DNA from 4 places in the Neobacillus sp. genome. Region 1 is predicted to be linked to each of the others. Evidence: predicted binding sites of a transcription regulator. Region 1 holds the regulator's gene; each other region holds the start of a gene.
The links. The regulator Rex, encoded in region 1, represses fermentation and respiration genes when NADH is low (regulators of the CRP and FNR family bind a similar motif). The targets are predictions, from matches to a motif close to TTGTGAAATATTTCACAA.

Region 1 (6,226 bases):
ATTAGTATACTCCACTAATCCAATTTGGCAACCAGGGCCAATTTTGACCATATTGCCACGAACTATATCGGCGTTCGTATTTTCTAAATAAACATCATCCCCTTCGATTACTTTAGCCGTTAGGAATCCTACCTCTTTTCCAAAAGGAAACAGAGAATTTTTCTTTCTCTTAACTGTGATTTTTCCGCCACCGATTTCTTCTGCTGAGCTCTGGCCAAAGCGCAATCCCACCTTAATCGTATCAGCCGTTAATAATCCCTTGATTTCAAAACCGCCGCTTGAATCGAACGTTTCATATTCAACATCACCATTGACCACGATGCTCCCTTTAATGGTTGCTTCATCTCCACTGAGCTTTTCACCCACTTCCAGCAACCCGAGAATCTTCACTTTTTTCAAATGGGATTTACCATCGACCTTCATGGTCCCCATGACAAGCGTTTCCTTCACTTCGATATTCCCTTGGAATTCTACCTCACCAATTATTTTTACTGAACCTGCTGTAACATTCTCGACTGCTTCGCTCGTGCCATAGACATTAAAAATTGAACATTCCACATCATTAACGATCGTACCTTCTCCTCTGATGCTGATTTTATCGTAACGGCCACCGGGGTAACTTCCCGATCCATTAATAATAAGATTTTCGCTTTTTCCCATTTTCTTCTCCCTCCCATTAAGCCTTTCTGCTTTCACCTACAATGGCATTTTTATCCTGTGAAAATTCTTCTGTGTATTCAACTACGCCAATATGACAATTAGGACCAATCCTAACCTGGTTACCACGGACAACTTTTGCTATCGTACTTTCAAGTTCAATTCTGTCTCCTTCAATTAAATCCGTTTCTAATTGTGTTTTAAAAAAAGGCTTGAAGAGAGTGCCCATGAAGGATCCTTTATGTTGTTTTACGATGATCGTTTGCCCGCCGATTTCTTGTGCTTTACATTCTCCATAGATCTCAATATCTACTTGATCCGCGTTTAAAAGTCCTCCAATTGTAAACCGGTATTGTGCTTTAAACGTTTCAGCCTCACAATCTTCTCCAATCGTCAGAATGCCTCTAAGTTTAATTTCCTCAGCTTTTACTTTTCCGCCAACAGAGGCTTTACCTGAAACCTGTAATTGTTTAGCATACAGATTTTGCCCAATTTTTGCTGTTCCGTCCACCGTAAACTTCTGACTTTCGATTGTTCCTTTAAAACTGGCATTCCCGCTTACCTTAGCTGTATTTGCTGTAACATTGCCATTGACCGTACCTGAACCATTGCATTCAAACTCACTACACTCCAAATCACTGTTAACTTTTCCTCGTCCATTTAAGGTAACAAGATGGAACTGCCCACCGTTTGATGCCCCAATACCATTAATGACCAAATCTCCTCTATTTTTTGTTTCCATCACGATTCTCCTTTACAATAATTTCGATTTAATTTCTTCCATACAGGTCATCAGTGCGAGAGTCGTGACAACTTTCGTTCCTCGCTCAAAATGAGCAGCTTCGGCATTCAATAATAAAAGACACGATGAAACTCCTAGTTTTCGCGTAAATACCAATTCACAGCTTTTTTGCTTGATATGCTGGGCATTGTCCTTTAATACCTGTAAGAGCATTTTCCCCTCATCTAAATTAATCTCACCTGACTGAAGCAGCTTTTCTAATATATATACTTCAAGGATTCTCGGAAAATTAAATATCTTCACGCCTTTATCGTTCTCTAGATAAAAATTCATTACTTCAATCGAAACAATGTTACGTTTTATTAAATCATCCTTTTCCAACTGCAAATCACTAATATTTGGAGAAAACATATCAGCTAGCTCATCCAATGACAAATTTTCCTTCATTGTTTGAATTTTATTGATTCTTTCTAAGATTTTTTCCTTTGGAAAGAAGGTTTCTTGGCCCGTAAATGTGGATTTCCGAATAAACCATTCTTCAGGAATGAGATCCTTCCGTTTCCAGCGATATAGCTGTCCATACGATATTCCAGCAATATCTAATAAATCCTTCTTAGAAATTAACTCCTCACTCATATTGAAAACCCCTTTCTATTTTCAATGTAACATAACACTGTTACGTTTGTAAAGCAGCAAAAAGACCTTCAAGCACAAAAGGCGCAAGCGCCCGTTTAGCGGCGTATGGACTGGAGCGCTCCAACTGAGATAAAGGAAACACGAAGAGCGATAGCGATTCGATGTTGACTTATCGTAGGGCGGAGAGCGAAGTACACTAGCCGCTGGGCGCTGGAGCTGGATTCAGAGAACTATTTCAATTTATCCACAATTAATTATTTTATAATTTCCTATACAACAAAAAAAGGGCTTTTCACGAGTAGATATTCGTGAAAAACCCTTTATACTAGCTATTCTTCTTCTACTTCCCCAGTCGGATAGTGCTTTAAAAAGTAAATCAGTGATTGCAGTTCTACTGCTAGGTCGATATGATGGACCCGAATGGCGGGAGGAACATTTAACCTTGCCGGAGTAAAATTTAATATCCCTTTCACATCCGCCTTCACAAGTCGATCTGTAATCATCTGCGCAACGGAAGCCGGAACCGTAAGAATCGCAACCGATATATTTTCATTGGCTAGAACATTCTCCAAATCGTCCAAATGATAGACCGGTACCTCACGAATCAGCGTTCCCATTTTAGTCGGATCCACATCAAAGGCGCACTCTATTTTCGTATTATTGTTTTTTAAAAAATTATAGTTTAAAAAGGCAGTTCCGAGATTACCGACCCCTATTAACGCAACCTTTGTTAATTCATCTTGGTCTAAGGTTTTCCGGAAAAAGGATAATAAGTAATTGACGTTATAGCCATAGCCCTTTTTCCCTAAAGCACCAAAATAGGAGAAATCCCTGCGAATGGTTGCTGAGTCCACTTTCACCGCCTCGCTCAATTCTGCAGAAGAGACCCTTTGTTTACCGGAAGAATGGAGGTTTTTTAAAAATCGATAGTAGAGGGGCAGCCGTTTTGCTGTCGCCTGTGGTATTTTCATCGTTTCATTACTCATAATCTCCCACACCCCTTGAATGATTTAGTTACATTTCATTTAACTTGTTCGGTTCTTTTATAATCGCCGTTTTTGCCGCCCGTTTTCTCGACTAAATAGGTCGGTCCAATGACCATGCCTTTATCCACCGCTTTACACATATCATACACGGTTAAGGCACAAGCTGACGCCGCTGTTAACGCTTCCATTTCCACACCCGTGTTACCTTTGGTTTTTACCGCTGCTGCAATATGTAAATGATAGTGATCTTCTTGATCTTCTTCCCATGAGAAGGAAATATTAACTCCTGTTAATGGAATCGGATGGCACATTGGAATCAGATCCCATGTTTTTTTTGCCGCCATAACTCCAGCAACCTGGGCCACAGCCAGGACATCGCCTTTTTTCATTTCATTATTGGTTATTTTTCCAAAAATTTCTTTACTAACAGTTATGCTTGAATGAGCAAGAGCGGTCCGAGCCGTTTCCGGTTTTTCGCTGACGTCGACCATCTTTGCTCTGCCTTCTTCATTAAAATGTGTAAAATTTGCCATAAATAAATCCTCCCAAAAAAATCATACACTATTTTTCAGTTATTGTGTGTGAAACTTTGAACTAATTCAAACATTTTTTTCAAAAAATAATATCTCACTCGACGCTATAGGTCTGCCCTTTATTGCCGACAATGCCGGAATAAGGTACACTATTCCTATGTAATAGAGGTGAATTAGAATGATTTTATTGCAGGTCAATCAACTACAAAAATATTATGGTGCTGACCTTATTTTATCGAATATAAAGCTAGAATTACAAACCCGGGACCGCGCGGCACTTGTTGGCCGCAATGGTGCAGGGAAATCGACATTGTTAAAAATCATTGCCGGACAATTGTCTCATGATGGCGGGGATATTATCAAGCCAAAAGAAGTGACCATCGGTTATTTAGCACAAAATACTGGTTTAGAATCAAATTTATCAATTTGGGAAGAAATGATAACCGTTTTCGAACCGCTTCAATTGATGGAAAAATCACTTCGCAGGCTTGAAAATCAAATGGCTGACCCAAGTGTGTTCGAAGACAACACAAGATACGAACGTGTTCTTAAAGAATATGACGAGCTCCAAGTGAAATTTAAGGAACAAGGTGGATATCAATACGAGGCCGATATTCGCTCCGTGCTGCATGGGCTAAATTTCCGCGAAAGTTCTTTGCTGATTTCAAGTTTAAGTGGTGGGCAGAAAACCCGTCTTGCCTTAGGGAAATTGCTATTAACGAAACCTGATATCTTAATTTTGGACGAGCCTACCAACCATCTTGACATCGAAACCCTTTCCTGGCTTGAGCAATATTTACAGAGCTATGATGGCGCGATTTTAATTGTCTCCCATGACCGCTATTTTTTAGATAAGGTTGTCACCCAAGTTTACGAAGTAGCCCGCAAAAAAATTCAAAGGTTTCCGGGTAACTATAGTTCTTACCTTGACCAAAAAGCGGCCAATTATGAGCGTGATATGAAGCTTTTCGAAAAACAACAGCAAGAGGTAGCCAATCTCCAGGACTTTATCCAACGGAACCTGGCACGCGCATCGACGACGAAGCGAGCACAAAGCCGCCGGAAAAAGCTTGAGAAAATGGAGACTATTGACCGTCCCTTAGGTGATGAAAAGTCCGCAACCTTCTCGTTTGAAATTGAAAAACAAAGTGGAAATGACGTTCTAATGGTAGATTCGCTTGCGGTTGGTTACGACGGGGAAAAAGTTTCAGATGCCATCACCTTTCGGGCTTATAAGGGAGAAAGCATTGCCCTTGTTGGCCCAAATGGAATCGGTAAATCGACTCTGTTAAAAACAGTTATCAAAAAACTACCTGCGCTTGCAGGAGCCATACAATATGGGACAAACCTTTCAATCGGGTACTATGACCAGGAACAGGCTGAATTGACCTCGAATAAACGCGTATTAAATGAACTTTGGGATGATTACCCATTAAAAAGTGAAAAAGAAATCCGGACAGTACTCGGCAATTTTTTATTTTCCGGCGATGATGTCCTGAAAATTGTCTCTACCTTAAGCGGCGGAGAGAAGGCACGGCTTGCACTTGCTAAACTGATGTTAGAAAAAGCAAATGTGTTAATATTAGATGAACCAACCAACCATCTAGACCTTGATAGCAAGGAAGTCCTCGAGAACGCCTTGATTGATTACCCTGGAACGATTTTATTCGTTTCACATGATCGGTATTTCATTAACCGTATTGCTACAAAAGTATTAGAATTGAGCCGTGAGGGAAGCACAGAATATCTCGGAGACTATGATTATTATTTAGAGAAGAAACTTGAAAAGGAAGAACTCGAAGCACTTGCTTTAGCAGCGTCGGTAAAAAAAGCAGCAGATGTGGAAGCTAAAGAGAAAAATAAATATCAACAGGATAAGGATAGTAAAAGGCTTGAACGGCAGCGAAAAAGAAAATTGGATGGAATTGAGTTACGAATAGAGGAGCTTGAAGAACAAATTAGCGTTTATGAGCAGCAATTATGCGCACCGGAGATTTTTCAAGACCACGAAAAAGTATTAGAAATCAACTTAAAAAGTGAAAAAGCTAAGATAGAGCTCGAGCAATTGATGGAAGAATGGGCAGAACTGGCTGAATAAGTGTGATAACCGGACTGATTAGTCCGGTTTTTTTACTATTTTTTTCCTGAAAATAGCTAGGCTACTGAATATATGAACCAATTTTAGTGGGTTATCGACAAATCTTGATCGATATTAACAAATCCCTCGGATCTATCGACAAATTATCGTAGGATAATAACAATTTATTATAAATAACACCCTTATCCACAACCTTATTCACATTTCAAACAGCTTATTTTCAAACAGTTAATTAACTTTTACACATTATCCACAATAAACACCGTTTTTATCCACAATACCCACAGTTACATACCCACTTATCAACAACTCATGGTTTTTTGTTTCAACTTTTTCAAAAAAATATCCACATTATTCTGTAAATTAACGTTTTCCGGAACCTTTATCCTATTTAAACAAACGTTTGATTAGTTTTTTATAAGATAAAAAAAAACTCGCCGATTGGCGAGTCGTTAGGCGAAGTCAGAGGTGTAGTCGCGTATGCCTAATAGGAAATTGATACTTTCCTATCGGCAAAAAAAGTCCTCCAGTTGAAGGACTAATTATTATATATTTCGATATCCAGTCCCGGATT
Region 2 (6,226 bases), on a different contig from region 1:
ATGGGTACTATACACAGGAAGAGTACATTGCTTTTCAAAAGAATATGAAAAAGGTTGGAATAGATGTTGTCACAGAAATTGATACACCATACCATGCGGAAAGCTTTAGAGCTGTGAATCCGGACATGATGCTTTCCAAAGGGGCTTTAGACATTACCACCTCGGAAAAACAAAAATTGGTTTATCCATTTATTGAGTCCCTTTTTGATGAGTTTCTTGGGGATAGTCCAACTGATGAAAATAGGGTCATTCAAAGTAGTAAATTCCATATGGGTACGGATGAGTATGATAAGAAATATTCAGAGCAAATGAGAGCCTATACGGACCATTTTATTAATTATATTAATAATAAAGGGTATGAAACAAGACTTTGGGGATCAATTGGAAAAAATGGCTTCAATGGAAATACCCCGGTAAGCAATAAGGCAACGATGAATATTTGGGCTCCGTACTGGTCTGATGTAAAGGAAATGTACGGTTTAGGCTATGACATTATCAATACGTGCGGAGGAGATCTGTATATTGTTCCTGTTGGAAATGCAGGGTATCCGGATTATTTGGATATAAAAAATAGATATGATTCATGGGAAGTAAATGATTTGAATAACAACGGTAGAGGAAATGGCGGAGCAACCATGCCATTTGCCCATCCACAAACAAAAGGTGCAGAATTTGCGGTATGGAATGATATGACTTCATTCTCGGGCGGTTTATCAAGTTATGATATTTTTAATCGAATGAAAGATGCAGTTGTGTTAGTTTCCGAAAAAACTTGGTACGGAGAAAAAACAGCTGGTCAGACCTCTGAGCAGTTTATGGAACGGGTGAATGCGGTTCAAAATAAAATCCCACCATCTAACCCTTCGAGATTCGTTGAGTCCAAAACAGATGTAGTCCTTAAATATGATTTTGAATCGATGAAGAATAACAAAGTTAAAGACTTATCAGGAAATGAATATGATTCAAAAATCAAAGGCCGACCGAACCTTGTCGATGGTTATGATGGGAAATCCCTACAGTTGGATGGGGATAATTTCATTGAACTTCCTTTGTCAGGGATAGGATATCCATATTCGGTTTCGTTCGATATTAAACTAGATGAAGGGTCTCTTAACGATGCTACCTTGTTTTCTGGGAAAGATGGAGATTTTTATTTGAACTTAAACCAAACAGGTAAGCTGGGTTATCAAAGAAATGAGAAAACGTCTGATGGAAGCTTATCAAAATTTGAAAACTATACGTTTAGCCACAATTACTCACTAAAAGAAAACGAATGGCAGAATGTTGTTCTTGTTGGCGATAAAAAGAAAACGACTTTATTTATTAATGGAAAACAAGTTTCTACTTCTCAGCAAACGAATAAGCTGGGCGGCCGGGTCAATGACTCCTCGACCTTTGTCCTGCCTTTGGAAAAAATCGGGCAAGGAATCAAAGGAAAAATCGACAACATTACGGTAATGAATAAAGCTCTATCAAGCAATAACATTAAAAATATTTTATCTTACGATCCTGGTCAAAGAAATGTTGCTTACCAACAAAAAGTAACCACCTCTTCGGAATACAATCAGTCTCAACGTGCAGCAAATATAACGGATGGGGATTTATTAACTAGATGGGGCTCCCAGTACAATATTTCAGCTGCTGAGGCTGATAATCAATGGATTATGGTAGAACTAGATGATTCTCGCAGCATAGATACAGTGAAGCTTTTTTGGGAACGAGCCAGGGCAGAGAAATATACATTGCTTGCTTCAAAGGATGGAAATACTTTCGAGGAAGTTTATTCATATCCAGCTACAAATGGAGTTAGCGCCGGTGATATTGATACAATCCATTTAAAAGATGTAGATGCTAAGTATTTAAAAGTAATCATGACGGAAAGAAAAACGGTAAATGGTACTAAGTACGGCTATAGTTTATATGAGTTGGAAGCATACGGTAAAACGGACATTGCTGGAGCGGAGAAATTATTGGAAGAGGCAGAAAAACTGGTTAATGAGCCAACAAAAGGTGCAAAAGCAAATAAAGAAAGAATGGAGCTGATTGCTGCAAAGAATGAACTGGAGTCGTATTTAGGAAGCGATAAAGAGTTTGACGGATTCACGTTCCATGTTTTGATTAGAACACTTGAAACGAGAATGGATAGTTACAGGAATAGACTATAGTTGAAGTGTCAGTCTTTCATTACGTTCAATCCCCGGATCCATTAGTGGAAACGGGGATTTTGATTTGCTTAGTTATGTATTTTGTGTTTTTCATACAATTCTTTCATTTTCCTTGTAATTGTAGATTTAAAATAAAGATTGATAATTTGTAAAAAAGTTCAATAATTTATAATAAAGTTTGATTAAATTCCTGTACTAAATTTTTCTTTTTATGTTCTTGAAGATGTTGTAAATAAAATCCAGTATGTTATTCCATTAAAGGGCCAGTTTGTGGAATAACACGATTAAAAAAATTGGTAAGGCTGAAGAAATTGTGAGGGTTTTCACTTAAAATGTAGCTCCTTAAATCCCCTAAATCTCAACTCCATACAATTGCAAGAATTGTTCACGTAATGGACATGATTTTCATGTGACCTCCTATTGAAAAATTTTTTTTATTTAGTACAATATTAGTAACTCATGAGTTACTAACTAACGAGTTAGTATAACCACTTTAAAGTGTCGTCTTCTGGAAATGTTTATTGTATTTTTACTTAGAAAAGAAGTTATATTAAAAAAGGAGTTTTTACTTTTGAAAAAGGTGTCTTTGGTTCTTCGTTATTTATTCGCTGTTTTCTATATTTATTCCGCGCTCGGGTTTCTTTTTGGTTTTATGCCTTTGCCTAAGATGACAGGCATGGCACAGCATTTAATAGACGCAGAGGTGTCTTCAGGTCTTATGACCTTTGTGAAAATTACGGAGTTAGTTGGAAGTATTTTGTTATTATCTGATCTTTTAGCACCTTTGGCGTTAGCTTTATTAGCACCAATTACCATAAATATTCTTTTCTTTATTTTGGTGCTGAATCCTTCATTAACCGTTTTAGGAGTAAGTATGTTCTTGGTTCATTTGGTTTTAGTATTAAATTACCGGGAAAGATATATGTTGCTTTTCAAAAAAATGGATTCATCTAAACGTTCTCAAAAGATTGTCGCTTAATTAAATACGTGTTCATACTAGGGGATGGGTTGACATCCCCTTTTTTTTCTTGACATTGCCGAAAACCTAAGGATAATATTGAAGAGTATTGAAAAGCATAGTTATAAAGTGCATTACAAGTAACTCGATAGTTACTAAAGTATAAATCCAATAATACTCTACACATGAGATAGGTGATTATTAAGTGGCTCGGGACCCTAACAAGGCTGTGAAAAGCAGAGAAAGCATTATGAATTCAGCGATTAGTGAATTTGCGCGAGTTGGTTTTCATCAAGCAAAAATATCAGATATTGTAGCCAACGCTGGCTTTTCACAAAGAACTTTCTATATTTACTTTGAGAATAAGGAAGCTCTTTATATGGAGATTTTAGAGAACTGGAAGAATAAGTTAATCCAACAATTTATAATTGGAAAAAATGACCCGAATAATCAAACTAATACCCGTAAAAGATGGGAAGAAATATTCAAATTTATGGCATATAATCCCGATTATACACGAGCTGTTTATTTTCTGAATCCTTATATTGAAGAAATAAGAAAAGAAATACTGAATTCTTTAATCCAAATTATGACTTGGGAGCAGGAAAATGAATATCTCAGGAAGGAAGTAAGTATTGGTATTTTAGCCGAGTCTACTTTAGCAACGATTGAGAGCTTAACTTTACGATACGTATTAAATGGAAAGGAAAGCTCTATATTTCTTGCTGAACAAATATCGGATATATATATAAATGGTGTAAGACAAAAAAATCATAAATAATTGAGAGGAATTTATATGAAAGATTTTCCTCAACTTAATGATTTGTGAACTTGTGAAGAACTGAACTTAAAAGGGCGATTATGGAACAAAGGCAATAGCTTTTTTTCTTTGTGAGCTAAAGACACATGTTATTATAAGAAAGTCACTGAGAAAACAAAAAAGCTTCTTATTATTAATCACAACAAAAAAGAGCTAGGTCTTCTAGCTCTTTTTTGTTGTGATATTAATGTGAATCAAGATTTAGATAGTAATCAAAGTCGCGGGTTATCTGTACAAACAAATTCCATTTCTTCTCCCGAATTCTCTTTTTTATTTTCAATTTAATTGTAAAAATTTCCTTTTTGGCAATAAAACAACTTTAGATTGAAACAGCTTACTCTTTAATCTTCTCCTAATATTTTAACTTCTGGTTCGAGAACCACACCGAATTTTGCGTTAACTGTATTTTGAATGTAAGATATCAATTTAAGATAATCAGTAGAAGTAGCTGATCCGACATTAACTATAAAACCGGCATGTTTTTTTGAAACTTGTGCTCCTCCTATTTGTTTTCCTTGTAGTCCACTATCTTGAATCAATTTACCCGCGAAATATCCTGGAGGACGTTTGAAAACACTTCCGCAAGATGGATATTCTAGGGGTTGTTTTGATTCTCTCAGGAAAGTAAGATCGTCCATTTTTGTTTTTATTTCATTAAATTTTCCCGGAGTTAAGCCAAAAGTAGCCTCTAGAACTAAGTAACCGTTTTGTGCAATGCTGCTTTTTCTATAATCTAATTCCATTTCATTTTTTGACAAAGTTAAAAAGTCGCCATTTGTATCCAGAACAAGAGCTTCTTGCAGCACATCGGATACTACTCCTCCATAGGCTCCTGCGTTCATATGAAGAGCACCACCTATTGAACCAGGTATTCCGCAAGCAAATTCTAATCCGGATAAACTATTTTTAAGTGCAAAGCGGGAAACTTCAATAATACCTGCGCCGCTTTGAGCTTTAATTTTATTATTGGATAAATGAATATTATTCATCGTAGTTAAAATTAATACGATTCCGCGGATTCCACCATCTTTAATAATTAGATTTGAACCATTACCTAAAATTGTTGTAGGGATATTATGTTTTAAAGAATATTTATATACATTTTGTACTTCTTGATACGTTTTTGGTGTTATGATTAAATCACCTTTTCCACCAGTTTTTGTAAAAGTATAGTTGCTTAATGGCTCATTTGTTTTTATGTTTTCCGCATTTAATATAGATGTTAAATCATTATATATTGTTTTCATTACGAACTCCTATAAAAATGTTTTTATAAAAAAGTACCGATATATTTCGTTTAATTTAAAAATAAAAGCTTACAGTTTATCCTCTTATGGTGTAAAAATTCAAGGCGAAAAATGGATAAAACACTTTATTTTAAGAATCCGATTATTTCGTGAAGATTTTTACTTTTGGAACACAAAATAAAGAGCTTTTTTCGTAAATTAAATGGTTATTTTAGTGTCTTTTTTACAAACAAAATAAAAATTAACAAACTAATAAATCCAGATATTGCACAAACAACAAATAGCATTTGATATCCCATGAGCTGTGAAACAAATCCAAGAATAATAGCTCCTAAACCAATCCCTAAATCAAAAGCAGTAAAAAATGTAGCATTCGCTACCCCTATTTTTTCTGGTGGAGCTAATCGTATAATTGCTACTTGAAGAGCAGGTTGTGCCGATCCGAATCCAATTCCGTACAAAATTGCTGTAATAACTAGTCCTACAAGCCCTTTTGTCATTGTTAGGACTAATAGCGCGACTATCAGTGTAATAAGGGCAGGGGTAATAATGACCCCTTCTCCATATTTATCAGAAATCTTCCCTGCAAGCGGTCTAATAACTGTAAGTGTGACAGCATAAACTAAGAAAAAAGTACCAACATTAACTTGGATTTTTGCTGCGAAGAGGGGTAAATATGTTGTAATGCCACCAAAAGTAATAGTTAGAAAAAATGTAACAATAGCTAGTGGTAAGACTGTTTTTTCAAAAAATGATATTGGTTTTTTTGATGTATTTTGAACCGTTCGAATTTTTGTACCAAGTGAAAGTATTAATGCAATAATTGCTAATGTTGTGCATAGAAGAAATAAATAATGAAATGAAAATGATTTTGCTACCCAAAGACCTAATATTGGTCCTAAAGCCATGCCTAAAGTCATTGCAAGTCCATACCATCCCATTCCTTCTCCACGACGAGATGGTGGAATAACATCAGTCACAGCCGTTCCAATCGAAGTTGTAGCAGATGCCCAGCTGATTCCATGGAGGATCCGTA
Region 3 (6,226 bases), on a different contig from region 1:
GGTCTCCAACTGTAACCGCTTTTACATTTCTCAAACTTTCAACTAATTGTTTTTGCGGGAAGGGACGAATCATATTTGGAGAGATGACACCGGCTTTTATCCCCTGTATGCGGAGCCGGTCGGCTACATCCTTGCAAACCTCGGCGGCCGAATTCAACATAAACACTGCCACGTCTGCATCATCCATGCGATATAAATCAAGAATAGGGTATTCCCGACCGGTTAATTCGGCATATTCTTTCGAAATTTTTTCGAAGACCTGCTCTGCTTTATACATGGCTTCCGATTGTTGATAACAGTTATTAATGTAGTCGGGTTCATTCATATAAGGACCGATTGTGACTGGATTCTCGCGATCTAATGCATGAGGGAAGTTCGCATTTGGCTCGCCGATAAACTTCTGTACATCTTCTTTATTTTTCATCACCTCGACCCGTCTCTTTTGATGGGAGGTGAAATAACCGTCGAATGAGACGATGACGGGTAGTCGGACTTCAGGATCTTCCGCTAGTTTAATCGCGATAATGTTCATATCATAGACGATTTGCGGATCACGGGCCATTAGGATCGGCCATCCGGTATTTAACGCGAAATATAAATCGGAGTGATCTCCATGAATATTTAATGGTCCGGATATGGAGCGGTTGACCAAATTTAACACCATTGGAAATCGAGTTCCCGATTGAACAGGCAACTGCTCTAGCATATAGAGAAACCCATTTGCACTTGTAGCGTTAAAAACACGTCCGCCGCCAGTCGAAGCCCCGTAGCAGATACCGGCTGATCCGTGTTCTCCGTCAGCAGGGATCAACACGATATCATGCTCGCCTTTGGCTTTCATCCCATCAAGGAACTGAGCAACTTCTGTTGAAGGAGAAATCGGAAAATACCCCATAACATGATAATTAATTTGGTGTGCTGCATAGGCAGCCATTTCATTGCCGGATTCAAATACGACACTTTGCTCAAACGTTCCATTTGGAATGGTTAACTTTTCTTGGCTTAAATCAATGGACATGGAGAATCCGTCCTTTCCTTAATTTTGAATGGCCAAATCAAATAGATGTGGCACACGATTCTTGTCTGCGTAGCCGTCATTATATTCTCTTTCTCCCGTTAATGCATCAACAGGACAAGCATGGACGCATTTCAAACAGCCTTTGCAATATTGGTAGTCAATACCTTGAAGGAACATTTGCCGTCGGCCCCGTTTGTCTTCTTGTTCTTCCCAAACAAAGCAAAAGTCTGGGCAAGCGGTATCACAGGCTGCACAATTAATACATTTCTCTTCATGAAAATGCGGCAGCATCCCGGCACGTGAAATGCTTAAATCCTTTAATATGCTGTTTCCTGGATTTGTGATGGTACCGCCAATGGCCTGGGTTTGATAACCGAGCAGTGGTTCTGCTCTAGAAAATGGTTTATGATCAATTAAATCATCAAACGAATATGTTTTGAATTTTACTTCATTGTACCCGCGTTCAAACGTCCGGATATTGGGTTCGACAAGGTGTGGATACTTCGACTCAAACGTCCGGCTAATTGTTTGTTTCATAGAATCAGGGTCTAAGAAGTCCAAGATCCGATAAAGCGCTCCCAGCATAGCGGTATTGACTTTTGTTTGTTCTTCTAATGCAATTCCTGTTGCATCAACGATGGCGATTGTTCCGCCAGGGATTTTCATGTCATTCTTCAGTTCGTAAGGGGATTTTTGTGAATTCACTAAGATGGTGCTGTCGGGATAAATCCCGCTTGTACAATCAATGGTTTTAAAAAGGGCATCATGGAAAATGCCTACTACATGTGGACGTTCAATTGGTGTGGTGTCTCTGATGTTTGTAACAGGATCGCAAAAGCGAATATGCGCTTTTACAGGGGAGCCTTTTTTCTCTGATCCGTAAGATGAAAAACCGACTCCGTTTAGTCCGTTTCCAACAACTCCATCCTCAGAAAGCATTTTTCCAGCTAAATTAGCTCCCAACCCGCCAATTGATTCTAGGCGAATCTCAAAAAAACCCAATTCATTGCTTTTCGGCAATTTTGACAAAAGTATTCCTCCCATCAGTTAAAGGCCTCAATATTACCAGGATTTAATTTTATGAATTTTCTAAAAATGATGTAATTTAATTGTAACAAGATACTAAATCAATTACAACAGATTAATAAGTTAAGAAATAAAAATAGCGTAATAACGCTTTTAAAGTTGCAGTTATTAGATTAATTTTTGCATCAGTACCTATTAAACACACGTATTGATATAGTACAGAAAAATTTTGTTATATAACAAAATGAGAACTAATGGGAGTATTTTATAGGAATTAAAATGGTAAAAAGGGAGTTAAAGATTCACAAGCATGGAGGGACCTTTACATAAAGAGATTTTTTTAATGGTTTGGAGAAGTTCATATCAGATTATTCTAAACTAGAAAAAATACGTATTTATTATTATTGAAATAAAAAAAGGTGTGAAATGTTCACACCGCACCAATCTTTTAAATGTTAACAATTACAGTAAAGGTGGATTGAAGGAGTTTGTACTATTTTTGATAAATGTCATCATATTTCATAGTTTGTTCAATATTTCACAAACTATTATGCTAAACTCGTGTTATGATGAATTCATAAAGAAATAAGGAGTGATAAGTCATGATGGTTTGTGAATGGAAAACCTTCTCTACTGATTCTGAAACTTATACACTTGAGGTGTTTGAAGAAACAGTGGGTGACGAATTTGAGGCAATGATGTTTAAAGATAATGAAAATATTCCAGCATATATTTGGACGATCAATTACGTGATCATAGTAAAAAGATATTCAAAAGTACTAACGGATATTTCATTTGAAAAAATTCCTAGAAATCCCGTTTGCGATTAACAACTTGTGAAACATATATTTTAATATTCCATTTTTTTTACTTCAACTTGTGAAATATTTCACAAACTTTTTTAAAATGTTAATCCTTAGTTTTATATGTATTTTTGTAAAGTTCTTCACCATTTCTTTTAACCAAATGGAGGGATAACCATGGCTTTGGCAGAAAAAGCAGTGATAGAAAAGCAGAGTGTTACACAAATGGTTGATGTTTTAGTGGAAAATGGTCTAAAAGCATTGGAAGAATTCCGCAGCTTTGACCAAGAACTGATTGATGAAATTGTCATGAAAATGTCCTTGGCCGGGCTTGATCAGCATATGCCACTTGCAAAACTTGCGGTTGAAGAAACAGGCAGAGGCGTTTATGAAGATAAAATCATCAAAAACATGTTTGCAACGGAGTATGTCTATCATAATATCAAATATGATAAAACCGTTGGCATCATAAATGAGAATGAGCATGAAGGAATCATTGAAATTGCTGAGCCTGTGGGAGTTATAGCGGGGGTGACACCTGTCACAAATCCAACTTCAACTACGATGTTTAAAGCACTCATATCGATTAAAACGAGAAATCCGATTGTTTTTGCTTTCCATCCATCCGCACAGAAATGCAGCAGTGAAGCGGCTAGGGTACTTAGAGATGCAGCGATAATGGCTGGGGCGCCAGAAAATTGCATTCAATGGATTGAAACGCCTTCACTTGAGGCGACACAAGCTCTTATGAATCATATGAAGGTTTCGATGATTCTTGCCACAGGTGGTGCGGGCATGGTTAAATCCGCCTACAGTTCAGGAAAACCTGCCCTTGGAGTCGGACCAGGGAATGTCCCTTGTTATATTGATAAAACAGCTAATCTGTATCAAGCAGTTAATGATTTAATCTTATCAAAAACATTTGACAATGGGATGATTTGTGCCTCAGAACAAGCTGTTATTATGGATAAAGAAATTTATGATGATGTAAAAAATGAAATGATTGCAAACAATTGTTATTTTTTAAATAAAGAAGAAATAGAAAAGGTTGAAAAATTAGTCATTAATGAACATTCCTGTGCTGTAAACCCTGATATTGTTGGAATGGCTGCCTCAAAAATTGCGGCAATGGCAGGCGTAAATGTCCCTGAGGATACAAAAATTCTTGTTGCTGAATTAAAAGGAGTAGGACCTGGCTACCCGCTTTCGAGAGAAAAATTAAGCCCCGTACTAGCTTGTTACAAGGTTAGTGGTCTTGAGGAAGGATTAAAGAGAGCTGAAGAAATGCTAGAATTTGGAGGTTTAGGGCATTCTGCGGTTATTCACTCTACTGATCAAACCGCGATTAAGAAGTTTGGCTTACGAATGAAAGCAGGGAGGATTATTGTAAACGCGCCATCCTCACAAGGTGCTATCGGTGATATTTATAATGCCTATATGCCTTCCTTAACACTTGGCTGCGGCACATATGGAGGAAACTCTGTTTCCACTAACGTGGGTGCGATTCATTTAATTAATGTTAAAAAAGTGGCTAAAAGGAATGTCAATATGCAATGGTTTAAGGTTCCGTCTAAAATTTATTTTGAAAAAAATTCCATTCAGTACTTAGCAAAAATGCCTAAGTTATCCAAAGCCTTTATTGTTACGGATCCTGGAATGGTGAAATTAGGATATGTTGATAAAGTTCTCTATTATTTAAGAAAGCGTCCGGATTATGTCCATTGCGAAATTTTTTCAGAGGTGGAACCTGACCCTTCGATTGAAACCGTCTTGAAGGGGGCAGAAATGATGGCTAAATTCCAGCCTGATGTCATCATTGCTCTTGGCGGGGGTTCAGCAATGGATGCTGCTAAAGGAATGTGGTTGTTTTATGAACATCCTGATGCTGAATTCTTTGGACTTAAACAAAAATTCCTAGATATTCGTAAACGTATTGTGAAATATCCACATTTAGGTGAAAGAGCACAATTCGTGGCAATTCCGACTACTTCTGGAACAGGATCTGAGGTAACGTCATTTTCCGTTATTACCGATAAAGAAGCAAATATGAAATATCCGCTTGCCGATTATGAATTGACACCAGATGTAGCAATTATTGATCCGCAGTTTGTTATGACGGTGCCTAAGACGATTACAGCAGATACTGGAATGGACGTTCTAACTCACGCCATTGAAGCGTATGTTTCCTGTATGGCCAATGATTATACAGATGGACTCGCCATGAAAGCCATTCAGCTCGTATTTGAATATTTGCCAAGAGCCTATCGAAATGGAAGTGACGAATTAGCTCGCGAAAAAGTGCATAATGCATCAACGATTGCTGGTATGGCCTTTGCCAATGCGTTTCTTGGCATCAATCACAGCCTGGCGCATAAGCTTGGGGCAGAATTCCATATCGCTCACGGAAGAGCGAATACAATTTTGCTTCCACATGTCATTCGCTATAATGCAACCAAACCGAAGAAGTTTACCGCGTTCCCGAAATATGCCCACTTTGTCGCTGACAAGCGCTATGCGGAAATTGCGAGAACATTAGGTCTCCCAGCTTGTTCAACGGAAGAAGGCGTAGAGAGCCTCGTTCAGGCCATTATTAAGCTAGCTCATGAGCTTGAAATCCCTATGAGCATTGAAGCAAATAATGTGGAGAAAGAACTATTCGAAAGCAAAGTAGATTATCTCGCTGAGCGAGCATTTGAAGACCAATGTACAACTGCAAATCCAAAGCTTCCATTAATATCAGAATTAGCTGAAATATATCGTCAAGCATTTAAAGGAGTTTAACTTTTGAGGTTGAAACGAAAAAGTAAGTAATTTACTAACCATACAATTTTAAAAAAACTTAGGTACAATAGGGTGTCAGGTAACCATCGATAATTAAGTGGTTACCTGACATTATTTTTTTGGATTTAGAAAGGACTACGGATTTTAAGTCCTAAGGAAAGACAGAATTATTTATACTTTAAGTGAAGTCCTCCTTTTGAGGGCTTCTTTTGTGTATTGTGTATTTTTTATAGAAAATAACCTCAAAAAGGTAAATTGGTGTTAATATCATATATAAATCCTGTGGCCAGTGTCAGTTAACTGCCAATTTACCAGGTAGAATGGATAAAAAAGAAAAAAGAAAGATTTGAATGAAATGTGGTGTAGTGCATGTTCCGATTTCGTTCAAATAGAAAATATATTGTCAAAGAATCAAAACATGTGGTCGTGAAGTGGCTAGGGTTATAGACTAGCAAAGATATACCGCTTATTTCTGAATGAAAAAGGGATTTCTCATTTTTAGGTAGATACATTTTTGAAGGAGGGCCATCTTGGAAAAACTTGGAGTCATTTCTCTTGGAGAAGCATTTGTAGATTATATTTCAATAGATAGGTCGAA
Region 4 (6,226 bases), on a different contig from region 1:
TGGTTTAAATTACCTTCCGCTGTACTATACCTTTGATGTCCGTTAATAATAAGTATATTTTTCATCTTTTTTCTCTCTCCTTTGATTGTTGGATTTCTCTCACTTATCAATTCCTCAAGAATGTGATGGAATAATAGGTTTATTGATATTATAAATATAGTAACTTTATTTAGGGAAGTAGTGATAAATAATTCATAAAGTTACCGAAAGTATACTTTTTTGATATGATAAAGAAAATTAATTAAAAAATGTTTTAGGAAGGATGTTTCAGATGAGTGTTATGGAGCCTGTCATACTGACCAAAGGAACACCAGGTGAGATTTGCCCTATAGCTAAAACGCTTGACGTAATTGGAACTAAATGGACATTTTTGATTATTCGGGATCTGCTTATCGAAGGAACAATGCGATTCAGTGAGCTATTGAAATCAATGGATGGAATTAGTCCAAAAACACTTTCACTACGCCTTAAGGAACTGGAGGATCATGGGATATTGGAAAGAAAGGTATTTCCGGAGGTTCCCCCTCGTGTGGAATATACATTAACAGAAAAAGGAAAACGATTAGAAAGTATTTTCATTGAATTAAAGAGGTTTGGATTATATTTATAAAAGAATTTACGAATGATTGAATCCATTTGTGAAAAATTAGGTTTTCCACTAGATAAAACACTAACTAGTGTGGAATATACGGGGAATACCTCTTCTGTTTCCATTTCATTAGCCTTACAGATAGCGATAAACGAAGGAAAGTTAAAAAATGGGGACACTCTTTTACTATAGGGATTTGGAGGTGGTCTTACACATGCTGTACATATCAATAAGTGGAATTTGGCAAAGGAATAAGAATTAAATCAAAAAAGGCTGAGCATAAATCAGATTTTTTCTGACTTATGTCCCAGCCTCTTTTTGCATCTTTTGTACTTATTCAGTCACGTCCTGTTCCATAGCTCTGATGGATTCAGCTACCTTAACCATCATGGAACATTCGATTCTCTTACGGAAGATGTCACAACTGAAGTCGTAGGTTCCGTTTAGGGAGCCGGTTGCATGCAGCGCGTTGGCAGGGCAGCCGCCACTGCAGTAGAGTTTCGCCCAGCAATCCTGGCATTCCGGCTTCGAGTAGCAGTTGCTCTCTTTAAATTGGCATTGCGTCTCTGGTTTTGTGATTCCATCCCAGATGTTGCCCAAGCTGTATTCTTCATCCCCAACGAACTGGTGGCAAGGGAAGAGCTCACCCCAGGGTGTAACTGCGAGATATTCGGTTCCTGAACCGCAGCCGGAAATTCTCTTTTGGATGCAAGGGCCTTCTGAGAGGTCAAGCATGTAATGGTAGAAGGTAAAGCCATTGCCTTTTTCCTCGCGACTCAGCATTTCCTTGGCGAGAATCTCATACTGGTTGTAAATCTCTGGGAGGTCTTCCTCGGTGAGCGCATAAGGTTCTCGTGGATCACAGATGACCGGTTCCATCGAGAGTTTGTCGAAACCAAGGTCTGCGATGTGAAAAATGTCATTGGTGAAATCGACATTGTTGTGGGTGTATGTCCCACGTACATAGTATTCTTTGTCTCCACGCTTTTCGATGAATTCCTGGAATTTCGGAACGATATGATCGTAGCTGCCCTTTCCAGTGATCGTTTTGCGAAGTCGGTCATGGACCTCTTTTCTTCCATCAAGACTCAATACGACATTGTACATTTCCTGATTCAAGAAATCGGTGACCTCATCGGTGAGCATCATGCCATTCGTCGTGAAGGTGAAGCGAAATGTCTTTTTGTACTCTTTTTCTTTGATTCTTGCGTAAGTGACAATCTGTTTGACAACCTTCCAGGCCATTAGTGGTTCTCCGCCGAAGAAGTCAACGTCGAGGTTTCGGTGATGACCGGAGTTTTCCAATAGGTAATCGATGGTTCTTTGGCCAACCTCATAGCTCATGATTGCTCTGTCTCCGTTGTATTTCCCCTGGCTTGCGAAGCAATATTCGCATGACAGGTTACAGGTATGCGCGACATTGAGGCAGAGGGCCTTTACATAAGTCTGGCGATTTCTCAAATCAATTGAAAGATCCTTATATTCATCCTCAGTAAAGAGTTGCCCATCATTTGTTAGCTTCTCGACGTCCGCGATGGTGTCCCGAATGTCCCCTTCGGAGATGTCGGAATCATATGCGTATTTTTCCAGCATCATTATCACGATTTCTTCCGTAGGAGTATTCTCATAAAGCGCGATGATTTCATAGGCGAGGTCGTCGACTACATGCACCGATCCACTGTAGGTATCGAGCACGATGTTGTATCCGTTTAGTTTATATTGATGAATCATACTTGATAATCAATCTCCTTTTGTCCATAAAAATTGCCGCCCATCTAGAAAGCAGTTGGGCGGCACAGTTCCTGTTTCCTATCTGTTTATTGTGTTTTCACACTTCTGATTTGCAATTCCGCAAGAAGTTTTGCAAGCCGACTGGCAAGATGTCTGGCATGCACCGCATCCACCGTGTTTTGCGGTATCCTTCAGATTACGAGTGCTCAGTGTTACGATTCTTTTCATAACGTGAAACCCCTTTTGACAGTATTTTTTAGTAGAATAAGAGTTAACCCTTGTGAATGATTTCACATAAATTCCAACAATAATTTTAACAACATCTTGGGGTCAAGTCAATCATTTCCAATGCCTTGATACTGCGGAAAATCCACTTGATTTGAATTTTCATTTCCTTCTCCGGTTACGCCATGTTTTTTGGCTAATGCAATGCCTTCACTATGGCGTTACTATCGTTCCCGAGAGAAGGGCTTTTGCAAATCGGTAGACTTCCATTGGCCGCTCGTCATAATTTGCACTTTTACCTCTACCTCTAAGGATGATGGCGAAAGTGAGATAGCGCCGTTCTTTTCGAGTTTTTTCCATGCTTCTACATTATTACGATATAGTATTTGCGAAAGCTGATAAGCATCAATTCCTTTTTTTAATCCAATTTTGTAGGTTCGTTCGACTTCCTTTTTCAGCTCTTGGGCAGCTAATGTATCTAAGGTTTTCACCGGCAAATATTTTACAACCTGAAAAATATCTCCTTCGATGTTAATCTTCATCCGAAAATGCGGTTCATGGTTCTTTATGTAGGCTTGTGTTTGGATTTTTGGTTTTCTCAATACGATTTCTGCAACGGGCTTCCCCTCTTTTTTTAATAGCATTGGTGCGCGTTTAAAATTTTTTTCCGTCCATTTTAAGCCTGATAAGTCCTTCTCTGACAAGTACCCTTTGTAGCGCTTCGATGCGACAAAAGCTGACCCGCTATACTTTAGTAGCGGAAAATCCTTTTTGTTTGATTTCCATTTTTTTTTCACAATAGATAAGTAAGGTATTTGTGTGGTCATCCCCGGCTCATAAAAGTAGGCCCGAAATTTGAAAAACTTCAAAGGACTAAAAAGGGAATAATTTTTTGTCATTTCATTTGGGATATCCATAACGGTAAAAAGGGGTGAGAGATTTAGGATGGTCCCGGTTGCCAACACATCCTGAACCGGTTCCTTTGTTCCAAACACCCACATCGTATTTCTAAACTGAAAGAAACGTGCTAAGAATTCATCAATTTGTCGTATATCTCCATTTTTTAGTACATTCTCAGAGAATACGATGGTTTTTATATGCTCCCAAGACACACTTTGTTGGGTCGTTTTATAAAAATCGAATGCTGAATGGTCTAAAATCTCCCCGCTTCCTTTTCCGATAAAAATTGGCTGTGGTGTTCGCATTGTGATTTCTTGTTTTGCAAAAGTTGAAAAATTGATAAATTGAGGGTATAGCACGTATTGATTGTCTTGAAAGTCAATTCCTAAGGCATTTATGTACCATACATGCTCCACTTCTCGTGTATCCCAACATCCGGTTAACAAAAAAACAGATGCAAATACAATAAGTAGCTTTTTTTGAAATAGAATTTTACTCATCCTTTTTACTCATCCTTTTTTTTCGTGCTATCGTTTGTATGAATCTCTTTCGGCCGTCTTAGCATCTTTTTAAAACGAACTCGGAATGTTGCAGGTATAACACTAGATGGGACAAGTGGAGAGTAGGGGGCCATAAACGGAACCCCAAAAGAGCGTAGGTTCACGAGATGAATAAAAATGATAAAGACTGCAAAGATGAGCCCTACTACTCCAAGTAAGGATGAGAGTATATAGACAAAATATCGGAGGATACTTAACGTTCCAGTTAGTGACTGATTGATCAAAGTAAAGGTTGAAACGACAGAAATAGCCATCATCACGACAATACCTGGGGAGGCAAATCCTGCGCTGATGGCAGCTTGGCCAATAATTAACCCGCCTACAACTGATAACGTTTGACCAACAGTAGTTGGGATCCTAAGTCCAGCCTCTCTCAGTAACTCAAATAAAAAAATCATCATGAAGCCCTCTAAAGTAGTAGGAAACGGAACTCCCTCTCTTGACAAAGCCAGTGTTGCCAACAACGTATAGGGAATTTGATCAGGATGATAGGCAGCTAAAGCAATCCAAAATCCTGGTAGGAAAACGGCTATAAGTAAGCTGAAGATCCGGAGGACCCTTCCGAAGCTTCCAAAAGGGGCCGTAGAATGCTGGTCCTCGGCATTATTTACGAAAAACACAAGGGTGACAGGTCCAACGGACGCAGTCGGTGAACCTTCCACTAATAGGAGGAAGCGACCATATAGTAAGCAATTTGTAGCATAATCAGGTCGTCCGGTGTATTCCAATAAAGGAAATATGGTGAAAGTTCGGTCGGTAATAAGCTCTTCAATTTGCGTAGCCGAAACCACGGCGTCGACATTAATTTCATTTAGTCGGGATCTTACTTGTGCTAAAATATCCTGCGAAATAACATCCTTCAAATAAAGAACAGCAACCTTCGTTTTACTTCTAGTTCCGATTACAAATTCTTCATAATTAAGGGAGCTTGTTTTCAATCTTTTACGAATTAGCCCTATATTGGTTTCCAGTTCTTCAACAAAACCATCCCTTCCTCCTTTCAGAGTTACTTCCGTACTAGGAGCTTCTACTGATCTTGCAGGTAGTTTAGCTAATTTGATTGAATAAGCCAGCTTAAATTCAGGGAGGAAAAAGAGAAATTCACCTTCAAAAACCATTTGGGCGAGTTCCTCCTGTGATAAATCTGACTTTATGGAAGCTATAGGAAAAACCATTTTCGACTCCAATTCTTTTGCATCACCGAAAAATCCATTTTCCAATATCTCATGAAGATGAGGCAATATCGTTCTTCTCAATTCCTTTGTATCAATAAGACTTTGACAATATACAGATAAAATAGAGAAAGAAAGTAAGCCTTTGCCGATTTGCTGTTTTTGGAAGAGGACATCTTTGGAACCTTCAAACCATCCCTTTAAAACTTCCTCATCACACTTGATCTTCATCTTATCTTGATCAGCTCGATTATTGCGCCTCATTCGATTTAACTCCTTTCTTTCTATTCACAAACATGGAGAGGATGGTCAAAAGTACAAAAAGAAAGAGCATTAATACAACCGTGCCAGGTAAAAATAGGCGGGATAAAAACGTATAAAAAGTGGTATCGTTAATGGACAAAATCGATAGCGCAGTGATCCATCCAAGAATAAAGAGCTGTAAGCCTGCATTTACCTTCTTATTTGTAATTTGAAGAAGATCTGGGATTAAAAAAGAAAGAAGAGACAAGCGGATGAAAGCTCCAACAAACCACTGATAAACGGATAAAAAGTCGAGATGCTCAATATAACGACCGATAGCAACAAGTCTCCATTCCTCAAAAGCTGGGTATCGTTGCTTAGCAGCTACGAACGGTCCAAACTCTGTGATAGCCCCGATCGTTGGTCCAAGAGTAAGTATTAAAAAAATGATTCCAATCCAAATCAAAGAAGTGAATTTTATTTTTGTCTTTATGTGATGCTGAATAAATAGGATAAAACCAAACTCGATAAATCCTGATATTGGATAGATTGTGCCTTTTATGACAGGTGAGATGCCATACTCCATATATGGTTTTAAAAAAGAGAAGTCTTTATTCGGGAAATTCGCTGTCATGACAAATAAACCTAAAATAAAAACGATCGGTAGAAGGATACCCGCTGTTAACCCAATGGATTGAATCCCGTGCTTGGCATTATAAAAACAGATAATAGAAAATGTAGCACCTAGAACTAGTTTAGGTGTCATCGGGAGATAAAACGATAAAAACGTTAATGTTTCCTTTAAA

Region 2: a site for Rex is predicted at 2,477-2,494, ahead of RTR43_RS20745 (DoxX family membrane protein). Genes of this name have one in related genera too.
Region 3: a site for Rex is predicted at 2,922-2,939, ahead of adhE (bifunctional acetaldehyde-CoA/alcohol dehydrogenase). Genes of this name have one in related genera too.
Region 4: a site for Rex is predicted at 2,599-2,616, ahead of scfA (six-cysteine ranthipeptide SCIFF). Genes of this name have one in related genera too.

Annotation. Positions count from the first base shown of each region.
Region 1 is NZ_DALZYO010000030.1:3,093-9,318, reverse strand. It holds gene RTR43_RS17380 (cytoplasmic protein) at 1-660, opposite strand, end outside; gene RTR43_RS17375 (polymer-forming cytoskeletal protein) at 677-1,399, opposite strand; gene RTR43_RS17370 (YhbD family protein) at 1,412-2,035, opposite strand; gene RTR43_RS17365 (redox-sensing transcriptional repressor Rex) at 2,365-3,021, opposite strand; gene moaC (cyclic pyranopterin monophosphate synthase MoaC) at 3,057-3,554, opposite strand; gene RTR43_RS17355 (ABC-F family ATP-binding cassette domain-containing protein) at 3,733-5,652, shown strand; gene tsaD (tRNA (adenosine(37)-N6)-threonylcarbamoyltransferase complex transferase subunit TsaD) at 6,191-6,226, opposite strand, start outside.
Region 2 is NZ_DALZYO010000041.1:1,145-7,370, reverse strand. It holds gene RTR43_RS20750 (discoidin domain-containing protein) at 1-2,165, shown strand, start outside; gene RTR43_RS20745 (DoxX family membrane protein) at 2,746-3,144, shown strand; gene RTR43_RS20740 (TetR/AcrR family transcriptional regulator) at 3,374-3,904, shown strand; gene murB (UDP-N-acetylmuramate dehydrogenase) at 4,285-5,190, opposite strand; gene RTR43_RS20730 (MFS transporter) at 5,397-6,226, opposite strand, start outside.
Region 3 is NZ_DALZYO010000003.1:48,786-55,011, forward strand. It holds gene RTR43_RS02535 (thiamine pyrophosphate-dependent enzyme) at 1-1,018, opposite strand, end outside; gene RTR43_RS02540 (2-oxoacid:acceptor oxidoreductase family protein) at 1,037-2,047, opposite strand; gene RTR43_RS02545 (hypothetical protein) at 2,647-2,874, shown strand; gene adhE (bifunctional acetaldehyde-CoA/alcohol dehydrogenase) at 3,025-5,628, shown strand; gene RTR43_RS02555 (carbohydrate kinase family protein) at 6,159-6,226, shown strand, end outside.
Region 4 is NZ_DALZYO010000017.1:62,077-68,302, reverse strand. It holds gene RTR43_RS12215 (NAD(P)H-dependent oxidoreductase) at 1-65, opposite strand, end outside; gene RTR43_RS12210 (winged helix-turn-helix transcriptional regulator) at 272-610, shown strand; partial or broken gene RTR43_RS12205 (3-oxoacyl-[acyl-carrier-protein] synthase III C-terminal domain-containing protein) at 614-844, shown strand; gene scfB (thioether cross-link-forming SCIFF peptide maturase) at 923-2,320, opposite strand; gene scfA (six-cysteine ranthipeptide SCIFF) at 2,399-2,548, opposite strand; gene gerXC (spore germination protein GerXC) at 2,770-3,945, opposite strand; gene gerXA (spore germination protein GerXA) at 3,951-5,441, opposite strand; gene gerXB (spore germination protein GerXB) at 5,428-6,226, opposite strand, start outside.